4 regions of the Variovorax sp. RO1 genome follow, and region 2 is predicted to be linked to each of the others. Evidence: predicted binding sites of a transcription regulator. Region 2 holds the regulator's gene; each other region holds the start of a gene.
The links. Region 2 encodes sigma-54, which starts transcription at its own class of promoters, with help from an activator protein. Its sites were predicted from a motif close to TGGCANGNAANCTGCTTT; they were not measured.
Positions count from the first base shown of each region.

Region 1: the regulator sigma-54 is predicted to act here: its motif matches at 2,068-2,085, upstream of nirB (nitrite reductase large subunit NirB).
Region 3: the regulator sigma-54 is predicted to act here: its motif matches at 2,609-2,626, upstream of CY658_RS08435 (nitrate regulatory protein).
Region 4: the regulator sigma-54 is predicted to act here: its motif matches at 2,026-2,043, upstream of CY658_RS29250 (TorF family putative porin).

Region 1 covers NZ_PKMT01000002.1:233,253-237,459, reverse strand. The annotation lists gene nirB (nitrite reductase large subunit NirB) at 1-1,858, opposite strand, end outside; partial or broken gene CY658_RS12265 (YbaK/EbsC family protein) at 2,307-2,794, shown strand; gene CY658_RS12260 (DUF1289 domain-containing protein) at 2,791-3,060, shown strand; gene CY658_RS12255 (2-hydroxychromene-2-carboxylate isomerase) at 3,057-3,701, shown strand; gene CY658_RS12250 (MFS transporter) at 3,897-4,207, shown strand, end outside.
Region 2 covers NZ_PKMT01000001.1:51,589-55,795, forward strand. The annotation lists gene lptA (lipopolysaccharide transport periplasmic protein LptA) at 1-649, shown strand, start outside; gene lptB (LPS export ABC transporter ATP-binding protein) at 646-1,443, shown strand; gene rpoN (RNA polymerase factor sigma-54) at 1,598-3,190, shown strand; gene CY658_RS00245 (phospholipase D family protein) at 3,201-4,207, shown strand, end outside.
Region 3 covers NZ_PKMT01000001.1:1,745,759-1,749,965, reverse strand. The annotation lists gene CY658_RS08455 (branched-chain amino acid ABC transporter substrate-binding protein) at 1-102, opposite strand, end outside; gene CY658_RS08450 (Hsp20/alpha crystallin family protein) at 230-601, shown strand; gene CY658_RS08445 (alpha/beta hydrolase-fold protein) at 793-1,560, shown strand; gene tsaD (tRNA (adenosine(37)-N6)-threonylcarbamoyltransferase complex transferase subunit TsaD) at 1,496-2,557, opposite strand; gene CY658_RS08435 (nitrate regulatory protein) at 2,658-3,923, shown strand.
Region 4 covers NZ_PKMT01000008.1:202,741-206,947, reverse strand. The annotation lists gene CY658_RS29260 (serine/threonine-protein kinase) at 1-318, shown strand, start outside; gene CY658_RS29255 (YifB family Mg chelatase-like AAA ATPase) at 331-1,869, opposite strand; gene CY658_RS29250 (TorF family putative porin) at 2,087-2,953, shown strand; gene glnK (P-II family nitrogen regulator) at 3,024-3,362, shown strand; gene CY658_RS29240 (ammonium transporter) at 3,392-4,207, shown strand, end outside.

The sequences.
Region 1 (4,207 bases), on a different contig from region 2:
CGGCGGCGATGAGTTCTTCCCAGATGGACGGCAGCTGTTCGACGCGCGCGCCGAACATGTCCACGCGCGCACCGCCGGTGATCTTGGTGTACAGGCCGTACTTCTTGGCCACATGGCCCACGGCGATCAACCCGTCGGGCGTGACCTCGCCGCCGGGCATGCGCGGCACGACGGAGTAGGTGCCGTCCTTCTGGATGTTGCCCAGGAAGTAGTCGTTGCTGTCCTGCAGGCCGGCCAGGTCTTTCTTGAGCACGAACTCGTTCCAGCACGAGGCGAAGATGCTCGCGGCGGTCGGCTTGCAGATGTCGCAGCCCAGGCCCTTGCCATGTTTCGTGAGCAGGTCGGCGAAGCTGCGGATCTCGCCCACGCGGATGAGGTGGTACAGCTCCTGGCGCGAGTAGGGGAAGTGCTCGCACAGGTGGTTGTTCACGGCCATGCCGCGCTTGGCCATTTCCATCTTCATGACCTGCGTGACCAGCGGCACGCAGCCGCCGCAGGTGGCGCCGGCCTGGGTGCAGGCCTTCATCTCGGCGGGCGTGCACACGCCCTGGCCCACGGCCTCGCAGATCTGGCCCTTGGTGACGCTGTTGCACGAGCAGATCTGCGCGCTGTCGGGCAGCGCATCGACGCCCAGGCCCGGCCTGGCCTTGCCGTCGCTGGACGGCAGGATCAGGAACTCGGGCTCGTCGGGCAGCGCGATGCCGTTGAGCGCCAGCTGCAGCAGCGTGCCGTACTCGGTGGCGTCGCCGACCAGCACGGCGCCCAGCAGCTGCTTGCCGTCTTCGCTCACCACGATCTTCTTGTAGACCTGCTTGCGCTCGTCGATGTACTGGTAGGCGCGCGACTTCGGCGTCTTGCCGTGCGCGTCGCCGATGCTGGCGACATCGACGCCCATCAGCTTGAGCTTGGTGCTCAGGTCGGCGCCGGTGAAGGCGGCGTCGTCCTGGCCGGCGATGTGGCGGGCGGCCACGCGCGCCATGTCGTAGCCCGGCGCGACGAGGCCGAAGGTCTGTTCGTTCCACGACGCGCATTCGCCGATGGCGTAGACGTTGCGGTCGCTGGTGCGGCAGTGGCTGTCGATCGCCACGCCGCCGCGCGGGCCCACGGCCAGCAGGCTCTGGCGCGCGAGCTCGTCGCGCGGGCGGATGCCGGCGGAGAACACGATCATGTCGGTCTCCAGGTGCGTGCCGTCGGCGAACACCATGCGGTGCCGCGCGCTCGCGCCGTCGGTGATTTCCACCGTGTTGCGGCCGGTGTGCACGTGCAGGCCCAGCGCCTCGATGCTGCCGCGCAGCGCACGGCCGCCGCCTTCGTCGACCTGCACGGCCATGAGGCGCGGCGCGAACTCGACGACGTGCGTTTCCAGGCCCATGTCGCGCAGCGCCTTGGCGCATTCCAGGCCCAGCAGGCCGCCGCCCACCACCACGCCGCTGCGCGACTTGGCGCCGCAGGCCTTCATGGCGTCCAGGTCCTCGATGGTGCGGTAGACAAAGCAGTTCGGCCGGTCGCGGCCCGGCACGGCCGGCACGAAGGGGTTGGAGCCGGTGGCCAGCACCAGCTTGTCGTAGGCGATCACCTCGCCGTCGGCCGTGGTGACGGTGTTGTTGCGCCGCTCGATGGCCGCCGCGCGGGCCGCCAGGCGCAGCGTGAAGCCGCTGCGCTCGAAGAAGCCCGGCTCGACCAGCGACAGGTCGTCGGCTGTCTTGCCGGAGAAGTATTCGGACAGGTGCACCCGGTCGTAGGCCGGGCGCGGCTCTTCGCACAGCACGGTGACCTGTGCACCGGGAATGCCGAGCGTGTGGAGTTGCTCGAGGAATTTGTGGCCGACCATGCCGTGGCCGATGACTGCGATCTTCATTGGGGGTCCTGCACGCAACCGGCCCTGGAAGGCGCCCCCGCAGCCGCTGTCGAACAGACAGCGTCGTTGGGGCCCCCGCGACGGAACGGATGCGAAATGGGTTGGAGCAGACGAACCGGCGGCGGGCGGCCATCGGTGCGCTTGAACCCCGCCGTCGTTAGCGGAGGCACTGCGAACCCGCCGCAGAGGCCGGTGGGTCGCAACGTTGCTCAGCAATAAGCGTGCCGCGCGCCAAAGCCCGTGTGGCGGGCCTCATCGGCCGATGGCGCACCGAAAGCGGACCGGGCGCGGCGTGGAACGCACGGGCGTCGTGCGCCGGCGCTCTCCGCATTGGTGCGCCGGGGTGGAGGGGCGGATGCGGCGGTGGCGTCGGTGCGCGGGGCTTTTCCGTATGCTCGAGGCCTTGCAACGCAGGGCGAACGCCCCCACGAACCTCGAAGAACTTGCCATGTGCGGCTCCGAACTCCATTCCCTCCCTGAAGGTGTCCAGCGCGTCTCCCGCGTGCTGCAGGACGCCGGCCATCCCCATCGCCCCGCATGCTCGACGACGCCTGCCGCACTGCGCAGCAGGCCGCCGACGCGCTCGGCATCTCGGTCGGTCAGATCGCCAAGAGCATCATCTTCCGCCGCAAGAGCGACGAGGCGGCGGTGCTGGTCATCACCTCGGGCGACAAGCGCGTCGACGAGAAAAAGGTCGATGCCATCGTCGGCAAGACCGGCCGCGCCGACGCCGACTTCGTGAAGGCGCGCACCGGCTTCACCATCGGCGGCGTGTCGCCGGTGGGCCATGTGACGAAGCCCGTGGTGCTGATCGACCGCGAGCTGTTTCGCTTCGAGGAAATCTGGGCCGCCGCGGGCCACCCGCACGCCGTGTTCCAGCTGCACCCGAACGATTTAGAGAAGCTCACCGGCGCGCCGGTGGCCGACGTGGTGTGAACTTCGACGAAGCGCACGCGCTCGCCGAGCGCGCCACCGCCGTGCAGCGCACGGAGGGCGAGGTGCCTTCGCCGTGCTCGTCGGTGTGCCGCATGGACCGCCTGAGCGGCTTCTGCGAAGGCTGCCTGCGCACCATTCCCGAGATCGCCGGCTGGAGCAAGATGGAAGACGACACGCGGCGCCAGGTGTGGCGCGCGATCGAACTGCGCGCCCAGGCGGGCATCTGGCGCGTGCCCGAAACCACCCCCGGAGACACCGACGCATGAAGCACATCGACTTTTATCTCGACTTCATTTCGCCTTACGCGCACCTCGCGTTCGAGCACCTGCCCGAGGCGCTCGAAGGCCTGAGCGTGAGCGTGGCCTACAAGCCCGTGCTGCTGGGCGCGCTGCTCAAGCACCACGGCCAGCTCGGCCCGGCCGAGATTCCTTCCAAGCGCAGCTGGACCTACCGCCACGTGCTGTGGCTGGGCCAGGCGCATGGCATCCCCATCGAGATGCCGGCCTCGCATCCTTACAACCCGCTGCCGCACCTGCGCCTGGCCGTGGCCACGGGCGACGACGGCAGCATCAACCGCCTCGCGGCCGAGACCCTCTTTCGCCACGTGTGGCGCGGCGGCGAAGAAGCGGGCGACGCCACGCGGCTGGCCGCGCTCACGGCGCAGCTGCAGCCCAAGCGCGATGTGAACGGCGACGAGAACAAGGCCTTGCTCAAGCGCAACACCGACGAGGCCGTGGCGCAGGGCGTGTTCGGCGTGCCGTGCTACGTGGTCGACGGGCGCCTGTTCTGGGGTTTCGACGGCCTGGCGATGCTGCGCGCCTACCTGCAGGGCGATGCGTGGTTCGACGGTCCGCAATGGACCGGCGCCGACCAGCGTCCGTCTTTGTTGCGCAGCAGCAAGGGCTGAAAAGCCCGGATGAGGACAAACCCGCGCAGGGTCTTTGTTTCTTACAAGCTGAAACGAGCAGCGCGGGTTTCACCCTAAACCGTAAGCGCCCGTTCAGTTTCGCGAAAGCCTCGGGTCAGTCGCGCCTCCAAGAATGCCTCACGGTCCCGAATGCCGGGCACCGATGAACGCATACATACACACCAGGAGACGACGATGGCAGCCACGCTAGATTCAAGGGGAATGCCGCATCCGGCCCCCCGGCCCATGTCCGCGGAGGAGAAGAAGGTCATCTTCGCCTCCTCGCTCGGCACCGTGTTCGAGTGGTACGACTTCTATCTGTACGGTTCGCTCGCCGCGATCATCGCGAAGCAGTTCTTCAGCGGGCTGGATGCGGGCGCGGCCTTCATCTTTGCGCTGCTGGCGTTTGCCGCCGGCTTCCTGGTGCGTCCGTTCGGCGCCATCGTGTTCGGCCGCCTGGGCGACATGATCGGTCGCAAGTACACCTTCCTGGTGACGATCCTGAT
Region 2 (4,207 bases):
GGCCGGAGCCGCCTCCGGCGCCCTGGCTGAAACCGCCGACCGCACCAAGCCGATGAACATCGAGTCCGACTCGATGCGCTACGACGACCTGAAACAGACCAGCGTGTTCACCGGCAATGTGCTGGTCACGAAGGGCACGATCATCATCCGCGGTGCGCGGCTGGACGTGCGCCAGGACGCCGAGGGCTACCAGTACGGCGTGGTCACGGCGGCGCCCGGCAAGCTGGCCTATTACAAGCAGAAGCGCAACGCCGGCGACGAGTGGATCGAGGGCGAGTCGGAAGTCATCGAGTACGACAGCCGCGCCGACAACGTCAAGTTCATCCGCCGCGCCGTCATGCGCCGGCTGGTGGGCGCCACGGCCAACGACGAGAGCAGCGGCGCGCTGATCGTCTACGACCAGAGCAACGACACCTACACCGTCAACGGCTCCCTCGTGCCGCCGAACGCCGGCGTCTCGGGGGGCAGCGGTGGCCGCGTGAAGGCCATTCTCACGCCGAAGGCCGCCGCGGCCCCGGCGGCGGGCGGCTCCGCACCGGCAGCCGGCGGCAAGAAGCCCGCCGCTCCGGCACCCACCCCCGCGCCCGGCGCCGGGCTGCGCCCGAGCACCACGCTGGGCGGCAGCACCGAAGGGGAAGGGCGCAAGTGATCGAAACCGCAGGAACCCAGACGACCGCCGACGGCGTCCCCGGCAGCCGCCTCGTGGCGCGCGGCCTCAAGAAGAGCTACGGCAGCCGCACGGTCGTCAAAGACGTCTCGCTCGATGTGCAGAAGGGCGAAGTCGTCGGACTGCTCGGCCCCAACGGCGCGGGCAAGACCACCTCGTTCTACATGATCGTGGGGCTGGTGCGTGCCGATGCCGGCGAGATCACCATCGACGGCGAGCCCATCGCCCACATGCCCATTCACCGCCGCGCGCGCATGGGCCTGAGCTACCTGCCGCAGGAAGCGTCGATCTTCCGCAAGCTCACGGTCGAGGAAAACGTGCGTGCCGTGCTCGAGCTGCAGCGCGAGCCCGACGCCAACGGCCGCATGGTGCCGTTGTCGAAGCAGGCCACCGAAGAGCGACTGGCCGACCTGCTGTCCGACCTGCGCGTCGACCACCTGCGCGATTCGCCCGCGCTCGCACTGTCGGGCGGCGAGCGCCGCCGCGTCGAAATCGCGCGTGCGCTGGCCACGCAGCCGCGCTTCATCCTGCTGGACGAGCCCTTTGCCGGCATCGACCCGATCGCGGTGATCGAGATCCAGCGGATCATCAGTTTCCTGAAAGAGCGCGGCATCGGCGTGCTCATCACCGACCACAACGTGCGTGAAACGCTGGGCATCTGCGATCACGCGTTCATCATCAGCGACGGGCACGTGCTGGCACAAGGCACACCCTCGGAGATCGTCGACAACGCCGAGGTACGCAGGGTGTACCTGGGCGAGCACTTCCGGATGTGACCGTGCGGCGAGGGTCAAGGATCAACGTGGCCACCGTCCGCGCGGAACTTCCTCGCGGGGGGCGCCGCGCACGGCCGCCCGAAGCGGTCGGCCCGCCCCCGGTAGGGGGTTGGCGTAGCGCGAAGCGCGCAGCCTGGGGGGGAGCCATCTTTTCATGAAGCAAGGGCTGTCCCTTCGCGTCTCGCAGCATCTGGCGCTCACGCCGCAGCTGCAGCAGTCCATTCGCCTGCTCCAACTCTCCACGCTCGAACTGAGCCAGGAGGTGGAGCAGATGCTGGACGAGAACCCGTTCCTCGAACGCACCGCGGAAGAAGCGGCGCGCGAAGAGTTCGGGCTCGATGCTGTCGACACGCCCGTGCCACGCGACGATGGCGGTGACACCGGCGAGGGCGATTTCGCGCCGTCCGCCCCCAGTGCCTCCACCGCTTCCAGCGAAGCGACCACGTCCACACCGGAATCCGACGGCCCTGCCGCCGAGATCACCGAGCGCGAGCCCGACTGGGAAGGCGACGGTACCGTCGAGATGGCGCCCGACGACAGCGAGTGGGGCAGCGATGCGCCCGCGCGCCAGAACAACCTCGGCGACGACGAGCGTGCCGACGCCACCGAACTCGCGCGCAGCCAGGAGTCGCTGCAATCGTTCCTGCACCGCCAGGCGCTGACCCTGCGGCTCAACGAAAACGACTGCGCCGCGCTGCGCTTTCTGATCGAATCGCTCAACGACGACGGCTACCTCGAAGACTCGCTGCCCGCGCTGGCCTCGGGCCTGGCAGGCGACGACAACGACCAGTTCGACGACCTCGTGCACCACTTCCAGGTGGCGCTCGGCCTGCTGCAGAGCCTGGAGCCCGTCGGTGTCGGCGCGCGCGACCTCGGCGAATGCCTGAGCATCCAGCTGAAGGCGCTCGCGAACGAAGACGAGACCGAGGCCGAAGCGCTCGTGCGCAAGACCGCCATCGCGATCTGCAAGCAGCCGATGGAGCTGCTCGCGCGGCGCGACTTCAAGCGCCTGGCCACGCTCACGCGCACGAACGAAGAGCTGGTGCGCTCGGCGCTGCAGATCATTGCGCGCCTGGAGCCCAAGCCGGGCCGCCGTTTTGTCGACGTCGAACGCAACATCGTCGTGCCCGACGTGATCGTCACCAAGACGGGCCGCGGCACCAACATCAAGTTCCGCGTCATGCTGAACCCCGAGGTCATGCCGCGCCTGCGCGTGCACGACATCTACGCCGGCGCGCTCAAGGCGCACAAGGGCGAGGGCAGCCAGGCGCTGTCGCAGCGGCTGCAGGAGGCGCGCTGGTTCATCAAGAACATCCAGCAGCGCTTCGACACCATCCTGCGCGTGAGCAACGCCATCGTCGAACGGCAGAAGAGCTACTTCGTGCACGGCGAACTCGCGATGCGCCCGCTGGTGCTGCGCGAGATTGCAGACGAGCTGGGCCTGCACGAATCGACCATCTCGCGCGTGACCACCGCCAAGTACATGTCGACGCCCTTCGGCACCGTCGAGCTCAAGTACTTCTTCGGTTCGGCGCTAGGCACCGAGACCGGCGGCAACGCGTCGAGCACTGCGGTGCGCGCGCTCATCAAGCAGTTCGTGAGTTCCGAGAGCATCAAGAAGCCGCTGTCCGACAGCCAGATTTCCGAGATGCTGAAGGAGCAGGGCATCGAGTGCGCGCGCCGCACCGTGGCCAAGTACCGCGAAGCCCTGCGCATCGCGCCGGCCAACCTGCGCAAGGCCCTGTAGAAAGCTCACGATGACCCATCGCCTGCTGTCGCGCTGTGGGCATTGGGTTGTCGTCATCGCAACTGCGTTGCTGTTCACCGGCTGCGCCACGCTGCCCGACGAAGCACCGCGCGCACCCACCAAGGCCATCGCCGTCTCGGCCGACACTGCGCTCGGCAAGATCGCGCTGGCCTCGCAGCCCGACCCCGACCTCAGCGGCTTTCGCCTGATGCCCGGCGGCGACTTCGCCTTCGACACGCGCCTGCAGCTCGCGCGCCGCGCGCAGCGCACGCTCGACGTGCAGTACTACCAGATCGAGAACGACGAGACCGGCCGCTACCTGCTGCGCACCCTGCGGGATGCGGCCCAGCGCGGCGTGCGCGTGCGCCTGTTGATGGACGACCTGTACACGTCCGGCGAAGACGAACTCCTGCTGGGGCTGGCCGCCACGCCGAACGTGGAGCTGCGCCTGTTCAATCCGTTTCCGGCCGGGCGCGGCAGCCTGCTCAGGCGCTTCACCGCGTCGCTGTTCGACTTCAGCCGCGTCAACCGCCGCATGCACAACAAGCTCTTCATCGCCGACGGCGCGATGGCGGTGGCGGGCGGGCGCAACATCGGCAACCAGTACTTCCGGCGCACCTCGGGCCAGAACTTCATCGATCTCGACACCTTCGTCACGGGTGCATTGATCCCGCGCCTGGGCGTGCTGTTCGACCAGTACTGGAACAGCCCGCACGTGCGCCCGATCGGCTCGGTCGTGCGCACCGACCTGCCGCGCGAAGAGCTGCAGCGCCGCTTCGATGCCGCCACCGGCCCCGACACCACGCCGCCGCCGCCCAAGCCCGCGCCCAACGACCTGCTGGGCTACAGCCCCGTGGCCGACGACCTCGACGCCGGCAAGCTCGGCCTGATCTGGACCACCGCCGAGGCGTACGCCGATTCGCCCGACCGCGTGATCGGCAAGACCGCGTCGTACGGCGGCGTGCCGCTGCTCGACGTCGACAGCGTGCGCTACAACGTGGTCGAGCAGATGCGCCG
Region 3 (4,207 bases), 1.7 Mb from region 2:
GGCGGGTTGCGGGGCCTGCGTGAAGCCGGCGAACGGGGTCGCGCATAGCGCCGCCGCTGCGAATTTCAAGGCCTGGCGGCGCCAAATAAAGGGGGTTTTCATTGTCTTGAAACGCGTGCCGATGCGCCTAGATGAGGTGTCAAGCGGCACTCACGATGGAAAGGCCGCGCAGTGTAAGGGACACACATTCCATGTCCCCGTTGTGTTCATTCATCCAGGAGTTTCAGCCATGTTTTTCGCCCCCACCCACCGCACCGCCCATTTCGCTCCCCGTGCCCATGACCGCGCTTTCGAGCGCTTCGTGAACGACGCCTTTGCCGGCGCCCGTCGCTCGCCCCTGGTCGAGCAGGACGACAAGAGCTGGACGCTGTCGCTCGACGTGCCCGGCCTGTCGCGCGAAGACCTGTCGGTGGCCATCGAAGGCGCCGTGGTCCGCATCGAAAGCAAGGCCGAAGCCAAGCGCCAGATCAAGCTCGCCTACGAGTTGCCGCAAGCCATCGACCTGGCCACCAGCGACGCCAAGCTGGAGAACGGCGTGCTGACCCTGAAGCTCGGCAAGCTGGTGCCGGCAAGCCAGGTTTCGAACTTGCAGATCAACTAGTCCGAGCGATGCCCCCACGAAGAAAATGTTAGTGACAGCTTGTTTTGACTTTAAACAAGCGTCGTATTCACAATAGTGCCGTATAACGTCACATGATGTGACGATTTATTAGTACTTTCTTCTTCGTGGGCATCTCGTAAACGCATCGAGTTCCCGGGGCGGTGCGGACAGCGGGTGTGCCTCAAGGCACCATGAAAACGCACCTGCAGTCAGCCAATGACACCGAACAGTCCGACACGCTCCTGATCTTCCTGCCAGGGGCGTACCTCAAACCCGAAGAGTTCGAGCGCGAGGGCTTCATCAGCGCCGTGCGCGAGCGGCACCTCGCGGCCGACGCGCTGCTGGTCGATGCGGACGTCTCCTACTACTACGACCAGACCCTCAGCGAGCGGCTGCATGCCGACGTCATCGAGCCGCAGCGGGCCAAGGGCTACACCTCGATCTGGCTGGTCGGCATTTCCATCGGCGGTTTCGGTGCGCTGATCCACGAACTGGCGCGGCCGGGCTCGGTGGACGGCATCGTGGCGCTGGCGCCCTACCTCGGGCGCCGCGTGCTCGGCGCGGAGATCAAGAAGGCCGGCGGGCTGCGCACGTGGCAGGCGCCCACCGGGCCTCAGCCCGACGAGGAACCTGACCGCAAGCTCTGGCCCTTCTTCCAGCAGTACCTGGCGGCGAAGCCTTCCAAGGACCTGCCGCCGCTCTACCTGGGTTTCGGCCTGGCCGACCGTTTTGCCAGCAACCACAAGCTGCTGGCCGACGCCCTGCCACCGGGACGCGTGTTCACCACCGAAGGCGGCCACGACTGGCCCGAGTGGCGCCAGCTCTGGCGCAATGTGCTCGATGTGCTGCCGTTGCCCTCGCTGCCCGCGCTGGTGCGCGGCGCACGCGCGCCGGCTATGCGGTTTCCGGCTGTGGCGCCTCGGGCGTCATCAGCGATGCCATCGGCCATCGCGGCTTGACGTCGAAGGCATAGCGCTCCGAGGCCTGCGACAAGCCCGACTGCAGCCGCATCGCAGCCGCCATGGCGATCATGGCGCCGTTGTCGGTGCACAGGTGCAGCTCGGGGTAGTGCACGCGCACCTTGCGCTTCGCGCAGGCCGCGTTCAGCTGCTCGCGCAGGTTCTTGTTGGCCCCCACGCCGCCCGCCACCACCAGCCGCTTCAGGCCGGTCTGGTCGAGCGCCGCGAGCGACTTCTTCAGCAGCACCTCGACGATCGCTGCCTGCGTGGACGCCGCCAGGTCGGCCTTGCGCACGTCGAGCTGGTCGCCGAGCTTCTTGGCCTGCGTGAGCACGGCCGTCTTCAGGCCGGCAAACGAAAAGTCGAGGTCGCCGCTGTGCAGCAGCGGTCGCGGCAGCTTGAAGGCTGCGGCGTCGCCGTCTTCGGCCAGCTTCGCGAGCCAGGGGCCGCCGGGGTACGGCAGGCCCATGAGCTTGGCGCTCTTGTCGAAGGCCTCGCCGGCCGCATCGTCGATGGTTTCGCCGAGCAGTTCGTAGCGGCCCACGCCGTCGACCCGCATCAACTGCGTGTGGCCGCCCGACACCAGCAGCGCCACGAACGGAAATTCGGGCGGGTCGGCGCTCAGGAACGGCGACAGCAGATGCCCTTCGAGGTGATGCACGCCCAGCACCGGCTTGCCCAGCGCCACGCCGAGCGCACAGGCCACGCCCGCGCCCACGAGCAGCGCGCCGGCCAGGCCCGGGCCGCGCGTGTAGGCCACCACGTCGATCTCGGCGAGCGAGCGCCCGGCTTCGGCCATGACGGCTTCGGTGAGCGGCAGCACGCGGCGGATGTGGTCGCGGCTGGCCAGCTCGGGCACCACGCCGCCGTAGGCCTGGTGCATGGCGATCTGGCTGTGCAGCGCGTGCGAACGCAGCAGCGGCAGCGCGTCGCCGTGCGACTCGACCAGCGCCACGCCGGTCTCGTCGCAGGATGATTCGATTCCCAACAAGAGCATGGCGCCGAGTGTAGGGGTCGCCCGTCGGCGGCGCCCGCGAAGGGGCAAGCGAGGCACGGAAGTTGCACGAGTGAAGTGCGCTCCTCCTACTCCCCCACGAATGACTTCCGGCCTGAGCTTCCTGATCGCCGCGCGCCGATGCGAGATCGACGCGCTGGACCAGCTCGCGCGCACCAGCGAACTGGTCGGCGCGATCGGGCGGCTCGTGCATGCGCTGCAGCGCGAGCGCGGCATGTCGAACGTGTTCCTGGCCTCGCACGGCGGGCGCTTCGCCGACCAGCGCGGTCCGCAGATCGCCGAATGCCTTGCGCTCGAGCAGCAGGTGCGCGCCGGCTTCGACCGGCTCGAGGCCGAGCACCACCGCGTGGTGGGCGCCGGCCACGGCGCGCGCCTGTTCAGCCGCATCGCCTGGGTGCTGCCGGGCCTGGACGCCCTGCCCGCGCTGCGCCAGCGCATCGACGCGCTCGACCTCCAGCCGGCGCAGGCCGTGGCCGCCTTCGCCAAGCTGGTCGCCGGCCTGCTGGCCGTGGTGTTCGAGGCGGCCGACGGCGCCACCGACCCCGAGATCTCGCGCCTGCTGGTGGCGATGTTCAACTTCATGCAGGGCAAGGAGTTCGCGGGCCAGGAGCGCGCCTTCGGCGCCGCCGCGTTCGCGCTGGGCCGTGGCGACGAGGCGCAGCGCCAGCAATGGCGGCACCTCATCGAGTCGCAGGAGCGCTGCTTCCAGGTGTTCATCGATTTCTCGGGAGACGCCGTGCGCACCCTCTGGCACGACAGCCAGTCCGACGCCGTGCTGGCCGAGCTCGAACGCCTGCGCCGCAAGGGCGCCACCTCGGTGCCGGCCGATGCGCTGCTGAGCCAGGCCTGGTTCGACTGCTGCACCCGGCGCATCGACGCCATGCAGACGGTCGAGAACCGCCTCTCGGCCGACCTGCGCGCGCTGTGCGACCACAAGACCGCCCAGGCCCGCAGCGAGCTGGCCGCCTACCGGCAACTGCTCGGCACGCTGGCCCCGCAGGCCGGCGGCGCGCTGTTCTTCGACGATGCCCAGCAGGCGCACGACGCCACGCCGGCGCAGCTCGGGCGCCACCTCGAACGCTCGGTGCTCGACATGGTCCAGGAGCAGTCGCAGCGCCTGCAGGCCATGAGCGACGAACTCGACACCGTGCGTGCCTCGCTCAACGAACGCAAGATCGTCGAGCGCGCCAAGGGCCTGCTGATGGCGCACCGGCGCCTGAGCGAAGCCGAGGCGCACAAGATGCTGCGCCAGACCGCCATGAACCAGAAGCGCCGCCTCGTCGACGTGGCCGAGTCGATGCTGGCCATGGCCGACTACCTGCCGCTCGAACCTGCACCGCGGCGCTGACCCGGGCCGCTTGGATTGGTGCAGCGCACAACAGTTGTGCGTCGCCCCGTTTTGCCAGCCCGCAGGAACTTTCCCCTGCACCGGCGCGCCCTGCCAGCTATCTTTTCCATAGCTCCCACCGGCGATTCAGGCCTGGCACACCGCTTGCATGGAGCTTGTCACAGACCGCAAGGTCTTGAGGCAGGTTGCACCCAACGGCGGGTGCGGCCCACCGAACCGGACAAAGGCGTCCCCATCCCGCAAGGGCTCGTTCACGAGCAGCCCCTGCGCGGTGCGGACGCCTT
Region 4 (4,207 bases), on a different contig from region 2:
CTCAACCGGCAGTCACCGCCGCCACCCGTGGCGGGCAGCAACCCCGTGCCGACCGTGGTCGCGGGCGCACCGCCGGCCGCACCGCCATCACCGGCTGCGGCACCCGGCATGGGCCGCGTGCAGTTCAACATCCGGCCCTGGGGCCAGGTCTTTGTCGACGGCGCAGACCGTGGCGTGAGCCCGCCGCTCAAGTCGCTGTCGCTGCGCCCGGGCATCTACACGATCGAGGTGCGCAACGGCGACCTCACGGCCTACCGCCAGCGCGTGACGGTGCAGGACAGCAAGTCCGCGCCGGTCGTGAGCCACGAGTTCAAGTAAAGGGGCCGCAGGTCAGGGCGCGCCGGTGCGCAATGCGCGCCGGTACTGCACCGCCTCCGCCACGTGCGCGACCTGCACCGTGTCCTGCGCCGCGAGGTCGGCGATGGTGCGCGCCACCTTCAGCGCACGGTGCGTGCTGCGCGCCGACCAGCCCAGCCGCGCGGCCGCCTGCTGCAGCAGCTGGCGCGCAGCTTTGTCGAGCACGGCGTGCGTGTCGATCGCGCGGCCTTGCAGCGCCTGGTTTGCATGGCCCTGGCGTTGCAGCGCGCGTTCGCGCGCGCTCACCACGCGCGCACGGATGCTGTCGGTCGATTCGCCCGCCGGCGCATCGAGCAGCTGCGGCGCCGACACGGCCGCCACTTCGATGTGCAGGTCGATGCGGTCCAGCAGCGGGCCGCTGAGCTTGCTCTGGTAGCGCGCGACGCGCTCGGGCGTGCAGCGGCAGGGCCTCAGCGTGGAGCCGAGGTAGCCGCATGGGCAGGGGTTCATCGCGGCGATGAGCTGGAAGCGCGCCGGAAACTCGGCGCGCCGGGCGGCGCGGGTGATCGTGATGGTGCCGGTCTCCAGCGGCTCGCGCAGTGCTTCGAGCGCGGCGCGCGTGAACTCGGGGAATTCGTCCAGGAACAGAACGCCGTGGTGCGCGCGCGAGATCTCGCCGGGCCGCGGCGGCGAACCACCGCCCACCAACGCCACCGCGCTCGCCGTGTGGTGCGGCGTGGCCGTCGGGCGGCTCATCCAGCGCTCGGGCGACAGCCGGCCGTCGAGGCTGGCGATGGCCGCGCTTTCCAGCGCCTCGTCCACGTTCATCGGCGGCAGCAGGCCGGCGAAACGGTGCGCGAGCATCGACTTGCCCGAGCCCGGCTCGCCCACCATCAAGAGGCTGTGGCCGCCGGCTGCGGCGATTTCGAGCGCGCGCTTGGCGCCCGTGTGGCCCTTGACGTCGGCCAGGTCGGCATAGCGCGGCGCGCCGTCGCCGGGCACGGCGCGCACGCGGGCCCAGCCGTCGTCGGTCGCATCGACGGGCCCGCCGCCGCCGACAACGAACTGCCGCACCACGTCGAGCAGGTGCCGGGCGCCGTACACCTCGGCGCCCGGCATCAGCGCGGCCTCGTGGGCGCTGTCCATGGGCAGTACGAGCCGCACGGCGGTGCCCTGCGTGTAGGTGGCCACGGCCATCGCGAGCGCGCCGCGCACGGGACGCAATTCGCCCGACAGCGACAGCTCGCCGGCGAACTCGTGGCCGGCCAGCCGGTGGTTCTCGATCTGCCCGCTGGCCGCGAGGATGCCCAGGGCGATGGGCAGGTCGAAGCGGCCCGAGTCCTTCGGCAGATCGGCGGGGGCGAGATTCACCACGATCTTCTTGTTCGTCGGAAATTCGAGCCCGGCGTTCTGGATCGCCGAGCGCACGCGTTCGCGCGCTTCCTTCACCTCGGTCTCGGCCAGCCCGACCAAAGTGAAGCTTGGCAGGCCGTTCGCCAGATGCACCTCGACCGTGACGGCGGCGGCTTCCAGGCCGAGCAAGGCGCGGCTTTGCACCAAAGACAGACTCATTTTTCTTCCTCTCCCCAAGTTGGTGCGCTTGCGACATGCAAGCCCAAGACCGTGCAGCGTGCAAGCGTGTGCAACTGCCGGAAACAGGGCTTGTAACGATTTGGCGCTCACCGCCGGGCATGGCCGCCCTCTGGCCGGGGCGGTATCTGTGCACTTTGGCACGCTCCCTGCTTTGAGGGTGCTCAGGTCCAACAACACACTTGCGAGGAGTTCCCTGATGACGCACCGTACCGCCGCCCAGGCGTTGATCGTTCTGGCCACCGCCCTGACCGCCTCCGGCGCCGCCATGGCCCAGGCCGCCGACGCCGCCGCACCAGCGCCCGCGCCCCTGCTCACGGGCAATGTCTCGCTGACCACGAACTACAAGTTCCGCGGCCAGGACCAGGACATGATCGGCAAGAACGACTACGCCAAGACCAAGGGCTTCAAGCCCGCCATCCAGGGCGGCTTCGACTACGCCTTCGGCGACAGCGGCTTCTACGTCGGCAACTGGAACTCCAGCGTCAACTGGCTCAAGGGCAACAGCATCGAGAGCGACCTGTACGGCGGCTACAAGTTCAAGGCCGGCCCGGTCGACATGGACGTCGGTGCGCTCACCTACATCTACCCGGGCAACTCGGTGGGCAACACCACCGAGCTCTACGTGGGTGCCACCTACGCCAACGAAAGCATCGGTTCGTTCACGGCCAAGTACTCGCACACGGTGTCCAAGGACTACTTCGGCTACGCCGGCGCCAAGACGGGCTCGGGCCTGAAGGGCCGCAACACCGGCTACCTGAACCTGGCCTACAGCAAGGAGATCGTGCCCAAGGTCACGCTCAAGGCCGCCGTCGGCTTCACCAACATGTCCAGCGACATCCGCAGCCTGGGCTACAAGAGCTACGTCGACTACAACGTCGGCGCGACCTACGACTTCGGCAGCGGCCTGACGCTCACGGGCTCGGTGCAGGGCGCCAACAAGAAGTCCAACTACCAGGTCGTGGCCTACCCGGGCATCGACATCCCCGACTTCGGTACCTTCGGCACCACCTACTACTCGCCCAACAAGGCGCGCTTCATCCTCACGCTGACGAAGACGCTGTAATCGACACAACAACCAGGCGCGGCCCACGTTGCCGCGCCGCCTTTCATCCATCCAGAAGGAGCAACTCATCATGAAGCTGGTCACAGCCATCATCAAACCGTTCAAGCTCGACGAGGTGCGTGAAGCACTCTCGGCCATCGGCGTGCAGGGCATCACCGTCACGGAAGTGAAGGGCTTCGGTCGCCAGAAGGGCCACACCGAGCTGTACCGCGGTGCCGAGTACGTGGTCGACTTCCTGCCCAAGGTGAAGATCGAGGCGGCCATCTCCGACGAGCTGGTCGACCGCGTGATCGAGGCGGTCGAGGGGGCCGCGCGCACCGGGAAGATCGGCGACGGCAAGATCTTTGTCTACAACCTCGAGCAGGTCGTGCGCATCCGCACCGGCGAAACGGGCCGCGAAGCCCTCTGATCGAGTCCTGGCCCGAAAGAACAACGACTATGAAAAAACTTCTCGTCTCTCTTGCGCTCGGTTTGAGCGTCTTCGTCGCCGGCACTTCGGCGCTGGCCCAGGCACCCGCTGCCGCTCCTGAAGCAGCGGCTGCATCGGCACCTGCCGCACCCGCTGCTGCAGCGCCCGCGCCCGCAGCGGCTGCAGCACCCGCAGCCGCCAAGGCCGCACCCGCCGCTCCGGCTGCGGCACCTGCTCCGAAGGTCGACTCCGGCGACACCGCCTGGATGCTCACCTCGACGCTGCTCGTGATCCTGATGACCATCCCCGGCCTGGCGCTGTTCTACGGCGGCCTGGGCCGCTCCAAGAACATGCTGTCGGTGCTGATGCAGGTCTTCGTGATCTTCTCGCTCATCAGCATCCTGTGGGCCATCTACGGCTACAGCCTGGCGTTCACGGGCGACGGCAATTTCTTCGGAAGCTTCGACAAGATCTTCATGAAGGGCATCACGCAGGAGACCTTCGGCGCGCTGACCACGATTCCTGAATACGTGTTCGTCGCCTTCCAGGGCACCTTCGCGGCCATCACCGTGGCGCTGATCGTCGGCGCCTTTGCAGAGCGTGCCAAGTTCTCGGCCGTGCTGCTGTTCTCGGTGATCTGGTTCACCTTCAGCTACGTGCCGATGGCCCACATCGTGTGGGGCGGCGGCCTGCTGGGCAAGGACGGCGCGCTCGACTTCGCGGGCGGCACCGTGGTGCACATCAACGCCGGTATCGCCGGCCTGGTCGGTGCCTACATGATCGGCAAGCGCGTCGGCTACGGCAAGGAAGCGTTCACGCCGCACTCGCTCACGCTCACCATGGTC